DNA from 2 places in the Acidovorax sp. KPB24-03 genome. Region 1 is predicted to be linked to the other one. Evidence: predicted binding sites of a transcription regulator. Region 1 holds the regulator's gene; the other holds the start of a gene.
What was found. Region 1 encodes FNR, which switches genes on or off when oxygen is low (the NO sensors DNR and NnrR bind a similar motif). Its sites were predicted from a motif close to TTGATNNNNATCAA; they were not measured.
Positions count from the first base shown of each region.

Region 2: AC27KI_RS15465 (universal stress protein) is a predicted target of FNR. The motif match lies at 1,163-1,176, and genes of this name have one in related genera.

Region 1 is NZ_BAAJYR010000285.1:113-4,195, reverse strand. Features, by position in the region: partial or broken gene ccoG (cytochrome c oxidase accessory protein CcoG) at 1-944, shown strand, start outside; gene AC27KI_RS19255 (FixH family protein) at 1,030-1,314, shown strand; gene AC27KI_RS19250 (hypothetical protein) at 1,360-1,653, shown strand; gene fnr (fumarate/nitrate reduction transcriptional regulator Fnr) at 1,685-2,404, opposite strand; gene hemN (oxygen-independent coproporphyrinogen III oxidase) at 2,582-3,964, shown strand; partial or broken gene AC27KI_RS19235 (sulfite exporter TauE/SafE family protein) at 3,976-4,083, shown strand, end outside.
Region 2 is NZ_BAAJYR010000156.1:3,005-6,189, reverse strand. Features, by position in the region: gene AC27KI_RS15475 (LysR family transcriptional regulator ArgP) at 1-15, shown strand, start outside; gene AC27KI_RS15470 (TetR/AcrR family transcriptional regulator) at 69-737, shown strand; gene AC27KI_RS15465 (universal stress protein) at 685-1,107, opposite strand; gene AC27KI_RS15460 (metallophosphoesterase) at 1,233-2,078, opposite strand; partial or broken gene AC27KI_RS15455 (LysR family transcriptional regulator) at 2,112-3,079, opposite strand.

The DNA.
Region 1 (4,083 bases):
AGCAGTTCCTCTGGATCACGGTGGCGCTGTGGACGGGCTTCACCTTCGTGGGCTACTTCGTGCCCATCCGCCAACTGTCGGGCGAGCTCCTGGCGATGCAGGGCGGCTGGCAGATCTTCTGGGTGCTGTTCTACGGCTTCGCCACCTACGGCAATGCCGGCTTCATGCGCGAGCAGGTGTGCAAGTACATGTGTCCCTATGCCCGGTTCCAGAGCGCCATGTTCGACCGCGACACGCTCATCGTCACCTACGACGACGCGCGCGGCGAGCCGCGCGGTCCCCGCACCAAGACGGTGGATTACAAGGCCCGGGGCCTGGGCGACTGCATCGACTGCACGCTGTGCGTGCAGGTGTGCCCGGTGGGCATCGACATCCGCAACGGCCTGCAATACGAGTGCATTGGCTGCGGGCTGTGCGTGGACGCCTGCAACACCGTGATGGACAAGATGCACTACCCGCGGGGGCTGATCCGCTTTTCCACGCAGAACGGCGTGGCGGCTCGCTGGGGCCGGGCGCAGATGCTGCGCCGCGTGCTGCGCCCCCGCGTGCTGGTCTACAGCGCGTTGCTGGTGGCGCTGTGCGTGGGGCTGCTGTCCAGCCTGGTGCTGCGCACGCCGCTTAAGGTGGACGTGGTGCGCGACCGCGCCGCGCTCTCGCGCATCGTGGCCGGTGGGCAGCTGGAGAACATCTACCGCCTGCAGATCATGAATGCCACCGAGTCCGGCCAGCGCTACCGCATCGGAGCGAGCGGGCTGCAGGGGCTGCGCGTGGCGTCCGACGCCGAGGTGGAGATCGGCGCGGCCGAGTCCCGCTGGGTGGCCGTGCGCCTGCAGATCCCCTACGGCTCCGCGCCGCCCGGATCGCATGCCGTGCAGTTCGACGTGCAGGCGCTGGGCTCGGGCGGCCATGTCGCCGAGAAGTCGGTCTTCCTGGTGCCGCGATGAGCGCCGCCGGCCACACCGTCACCGTTTCAGGCGCCAGACCGCTGTTCCGACCGCATTTCTTCTTTTCCTGTCAGGAGTGAACACCATGCCATCCCCTATCGCCGCCGCACCGGCTCCCCTTCCTTCGGCCGCTCCCTGGTGGAAGTTCGGCTTCGTCTGGATGGTCATTGCCGGGCCGGCCATCGTGGTCGTGGCGGGTTTCACCACGCTGTGGGTGGCGGTCGTGCGCCCCGACCCGGTGGTGGCCGAGGACTACTACCGCCAGGGCATCGAGATCAACAAGACGCTGCAGGGCGCGCCGAACAGCCTGGCCCCGGCCATGAAGGCGCGCAACCATGCGGCCACCCCCGTGCAGGACCAGCCGCGCTGAAGGCGGCCTGTCCGCACCACCCCCCGAAACGAGGAGACAAGCGCAATGTGGACCCAACGCCTCATGTGGATTGCATGGCCCGCCTTCCTGATGGCGGGCGTGCTGGAAATGCTGGTCTTTGCCCTGGTGGACCCACAGGACATGCACTGGTTCGGACAGCCGCTGGCGCTCTCGCGCGAGGGGGTCTACACCATCGCCTTCTTCGCTTTCTGGCTGGTGACGATGGCGTCGAGCGCACTCACCACGCTGCTGGCCATGTCGCCGTTCGAACTGAACCGCTGCCCCGTGCCCGTGACCGACCGGCCCGCCGACTGCGCGCGCCACCACCCGGGCGCATGAAATGCCAGCGCCGGTGCCGCAGGCCGGCCGCTCAGTGGCAGTTCTGCGAGTTCACGATGCGCTTGAGCGCCGCGGTCTCCAGGATGCGCACGTGGCGCTGCTTGACCTCGACGATGCCGTCCTCGACGAACTTCGAGAAGGTGCGGCTCACCGTCTCCAGCTTGAGGCCGAGGTAGCTGCCGATTTCCTCGCGCGTCATGCGCAGCACGAGTTCGGACTGCGAGAAGCCCCGGGCATGCAGGCGCTGCACCAGGTTGAGCAGGAAGGCCGCCAGGCGCTCTTCCGCCCGCATGCTGCCCAGGAGCAGCATCACGCCGTGCTCGCGCACGATCTCGCGGCTCATGATCTTGTGCACGTGGTGCTGCAGCGCCGTGACCTCGCGCGACAGCTCCTCGATGCGGTCAAAGGGCATGACGCAGACCTCGGCGTCTTCCAGCGCGACGGCGTCGCAGGTGTGGTGGTCGCTGACGATGCCGTCCAGGCCGATGATCTCGCCGGCCATCTGAAAGCCCGTGACCTGGTCGCGGCCGTCTTCGGTGGCCACGCACGTCTTGAAGAAGCCGGTGCGGATGGCGAAGAGCGAACTGAAGGGCTCGCCATTGCGAAACAGGGTGGCCCCCCGCTTGACCTTGCGGCGCACGGCCACGATGTCGTCGATCCGCTGCAGTTGCTGATCGTTCAGGCCCAGCGGCATGCACAGCTCGCGAAGGTTGCAGTTCGAGCATGCCACTTTGATGGTTTGCGGATTCATGGGAAAAGGCCTTTGTGGTGAGGGGAGGGCGGGCGGCCGGCAGGGTGGTAGAGCCCGGGCGAACGCCGGGCACCTGTCATGGATCAATTGTGGCAGCGTGCGCCTGCAGAACCCTTGACCCAGGTCAAGGGTTTCCCCCGGGGCCTGCGGCACATTGGGCAGGCACAAGGAAATCCCATGATCGCTGTCACCCCTGAACTCCTGCGCCGCTTCGACGTGCCCGGCCCCCGCTACACCTCCTACCCGACCGCCGACCGGTTCGTGGAGGCCTTCGGACAGGACGACTACGTTCTCGCGCTGCAGCAGCGCCGCCTGGGGTCGGCCGCCAAGGCACTGCCCTTGTCGCTGTATGTGCACATTCCCTTTTGCGAGTCGCTGTGCTACTACTGCGCCTGCAACAAGATCATCACCCGCCACCCCGAGCGGGCCGAGGTGTACCTGCGCTATCTCAGCCGCGAGATCGACCTGCACACGGCCCAGTGTGGCGTGGGCCAGGTGGTGAGCCAGCTGCACCTGGGCGGGGGGAGCCCGACGTTCCTGTCGGATGACGGCCTGCGGTCGCTGATGGCCATGCTCCAGCGCAGCTTCACGCTTGCGCCCGGCGGCGAGTATTCGATCGAGATCGATCCGCGCACGGTGGACGCGGGCCGGCTGGCGCTGCTGGCGGAGCTGGGCTTCAACCGCCTGAGCTTCGGCGTGCAGGACTTCGACCCCGAAGTGCAGAAGGCCGTGCACCGCATCCAGCCGGCCAGCCAGGTCTTCGACCTGGTGGCCAGCGCGCGTGCGCTGGGCTTCGAGTCCATCAACGTGGACCTGATCTACGGCCTGCCGCGGCAGACACCCGAGTCCTTCGAGCGCACGCTCGAGCAGGTGGGCCGGTTGCGGCCGGACCGCATCGCGCTGTATGCCTACGCCCACCTGCCCGAGCGCTTCAAGCCGCAGCGCCGCATCGTGCCGGCGGATCTGCCGCTGGCGGCGTCGAAGGTGGCCATGCTGTCGCAATCGCTGCGGTCGTTCCAGGACGCCGGCTACGTCTATGTGGGCATGGACCACTTCGCGCTGCCGGGCGACGCCCTGGCCGTGGCCAAGCGCCAGGGCCGGCTGCACCGCAACTTCCAGGGCTACAGCACCCAGCCCGATTGCGACCTGCTCGGCCTGGGCGTGTCGGCCATCGGCCGCGTGGGCGCCACCTACAGCCAGAACGCCAAGACGCTGGACGAGTACTACGACTTCATCAACCAGGGGCGCCTGCCGGTGGTGCGGGGCCTGGCGCTCACGCGCGACGACCTGGTGCGCCGCTCCGTCATCATGGCGCTGATGTGCCAGGGCGAGGTGCTGTTCGAGCCGGTGGAGCAGGCGTGGCTGATCGATTTCCGGCAGTACTTCGCCACCGAACTGCAGGCACTGGAGGACCTGCAGGCGCAGGGCCTGGTCGTGCTCGGCCAGGAAGGCATCGAGGTCACGGCCATGGGCTGGTTCTTCGTGCGCGGCGTGGCGATGCTGTTTGATCGCTACCTGCAGGCGGACCGCAACCGCGCGCGCTTTTCCCGCATCATCTGAAGGACGCCGCCATGCCCGACACCCTGGTCTGGACCGCGTTGGCCATGGGGCTGGCAGGCGGCCCGCATTGCCTGGCGATGTGCGCGGCGCCCTGCGGGGCGCTGGTGCGCGCTGGCGGC
Region 2 (3,185 bases), on a different contig from region 1:
ATGCTGGCGGTGTAGGCCCCGGGCTGTCCCGGTACCGGGGGCCGCGGCCGGTCGCTAAGATGCGCCGCATGAACACGCCCCCGTCCCGCCCCTCCTTCAAGGCGCAAATGCACCAGGCACGGGAAGAGGCCATCGTGGCGGCTGCGGGCCGCCTGCTCGGCGAAAAGGGCTTCGAGGCCATGACGCTGGACGACGTGGCCGCCGAAGTGGGCGTGGCCAAGGCCAGCCTGTACAAGCACTTCGCCGGCAAGGACGACCTGTGCGCCGCCGCCATGGTGCATGCCGTGGACCGGCTGCAAGGGTTTTTGCAGGGCGTGCCGCCCGGCCAGTCCGCCATCGAGCGCCTGCAGGCGCTGCTGCGCTGGATGCTGTCGCTGCAGCTGACCGACGAGATGCCCCTGCTGCTGAGCCGTAATTCCGGCCTGGCCGGGCCGCTGCGCGACTGCGAGCGCTACCAGGCGTCGCTGCAGACCGCCAGCGCGCGGATCACCACCTGGATCGTGGAAGCCCAGGAGGCCGGCCAGCTGAACGCCCAATGGCCGCCCGACGTGGTGCTGTGGGCGCTGCTGGCCCGTTCGGCCGACCCGCTGCCGGCCATGCTGCGCGCCACCGGCCGGTACACCGATGCGCGCATCCTCGACTGGGCGGTGGAGACGTGCTTCGGCGGCCTGGCCGCGCAAGGGGTCAGCGCACCAGCAACACCGGCACCTGGCTGTTCGCCAGCACCTGGGTACTGACGGAGCCCATCACCAGCTTGCCGAGCGCGCCGTGGCCGTGCGAGCCCATCACGAGCAGGTCGAACTTCCCGGTGTCCGCCACCTTGCCGAGGGTTTCGCCGATGGGGCCGGTCTTCACGATCCGCTGGGCGACCACCCCGTGGCGGGCGAGGAACTTGACCACCGGGCCGATGATTTTCTCGGCCTCTTCGGCGTGGTACTTCTCGACGGTTTCCTTGCCCAGGGCCGCGCGGGCGCGGGGCGGCAGGGCGGGCTGCACGGTCACCACGGTGTAGTCGTGCGTGCCGGCCAGCAGTTCCTCGTGGGTGGCGAGGTAGGCGAGCATTTTCTTGGTGTACGGGCTGCCGTCGACGGCGAGGAGGATGTTCATGAAGACGTCTCCGAAAGAGAAGGGACCAGACTAATCTGCGCGTGCGCCTGTTGTCTTGACCTGCGTCATCTTTGTATGCCCTGCGCGGCGAAAGCGCCGGCGTGGAAGCCGGCACCTGCGAACGATCATACGGTGGCGGTGAAATGCGGCGAGAAGGTGTCCTGCTCGCCCTTGCGGGCATAGCCCAGCGGGTTGGCCACCACGCGGCAGCGCCAGGGCGTTCCATCGGCCCGCGCGCCCTGCACCGTGTAGTCGCTCGGCGAATGCAGGTGGCCGTGCATCCACAGCTGGGCATGGGGCAGCAGATCGTCCAGCGCATTGCAGAACCCCGCGGTGCCGGGAATCAGCCCGTAGCGCGGGTCGGCGCTTTTCAGGCTCGGGGCGAAGTGCGTCACGGCCACGGTGGGACCGTCGAACGGGCGCGCGAGCGCGTCGCGCAGCCAGGCTTGGCAGGCCAGGGACTGCTCGCGCATCGGCTCGGCCAGGAAGGGCTCGCCGCTGCGGGTGCCGCCGGTCTTGCGCAGGTAGAAGTTGGCGGCGCGAAAGGCCTTCTCGCGCTGGCGCAGGCGGCGCGCGAGGTCGGTGCTGCCTTCGTCCTCGGCCAGCGCGTCGAAGTCGCTCCAGAGGGTGGTGCCGACGAAGCGCACGCCCTCCAGCACCACGCTTTCGCGTTCCAGCCAGATCAGGCCCAGGCGGTCGCACACCTGGCGCAGGCGCTGCTGGGCGGCGTCGAAATCCTGCATGTCGTATTCATGGTTGCCGGGCACGAACAGCACGGGGGTCGGCCAGCCGGCGAACTGCGGCAGCGGGGAAAAGCGCGCCAGCCCGAAGTCGTCGTCGGCCAGCTGAGAGCCGGATTGGTAGGAGCCGATGTCGCCGGCCAGCACGAGCACGTCGGCGCCCGGGGCGGGGCTGGGGGCGAAGGCGGGGTGGGCTTCCAGGTGCAGATCGGACAGCAGTTGAATCTTCATGCGCCGATTGTGGAGGCTGGCGCGGTGCCGCCGTCAGGCCACGGGAGGGCGCCGGGCCGTGGGCAGGGCCGAGCGCGCCATCGCGCCCCGCAGCCAGCGGTGGGCCGCATCGTGCAGGCGGCGGCGGTGCCACAGCGCATCGACATGCACCGTGGGCAGCGGCATGGGCAGCGGGCGCCACACCAGTTCGCCGGCGATGCTGGCCACGCCCACGAAGTGGCGCGGCAGCACGGTGAGCAGGTCGGTGGTGGTCACCACGCGCCCAGCGGTGAAGAACTGGTTCACCGTGAGCACGATGCGCCGCTCGCGGCCCAGCGCGGTGAGCGCCTCGTCGATGAAGCCGTAGGGCTTGCCGGAAAAGCTCACCAGCAGGTGGCGCGCGCTGCAGTACAGATCGAGCGTCATCGGCACCTGGGCGAGCGGGTGGCCGTGGCGCATCACGCACACGTATTCGCCGTCGTACAGGCGCACGCTTTCGAAGGCCACCACGCTGTCGGTCTGGGCGCGCGCGGTCAGGTCGGCCATCACCGCGGGGAAGTAGCCCACGGCCATGTCGGCGGATTCGTCGTCCAGCATGCTGCGCGGGTCGCGCGTGGTGAGCGGCACCACGCGCACGGACACCCCGGGCGCCTCGCGCTCGATGATCTCCACCAGCGGCGGGATCAGTGTGGCGCCCGTGGCGTCGGCCATGGCCAGCACGAACGTGGAACTGGCGGTGGCAGGGTCGAAATCCCCCGGCGCCAGCGACTGTTGCAATTGCGCCAAGGCTGCCGCACCGGCGGCCACAGCGTGAGCGCCCGGGGCGTGGGCTGCACGCCCTGCCCGCTGCGCACCACCAGGTCGTCGCCCAGCACCTCGCGCAGGCGCCGCAGCGCGTTGCTCACGGCCGGCTGGGTGAGCGACAGCTTGTGCGCCGCACGGGTGAGGTTGCGCTCGGTCATCACCTCATCGAACACGCGCAGCAGGTTCAGGTCAAGCGAGCGGAAGTTGAGAGGCAGCATGTTGAACCATCACTTCAGTGAATGACTGAGATTCAAAATATAAAGTGGAACAGCCATGGGGTAAACCCTAAGATTCACCCATTCGCCCGGCAATTTCGCCAAAAGC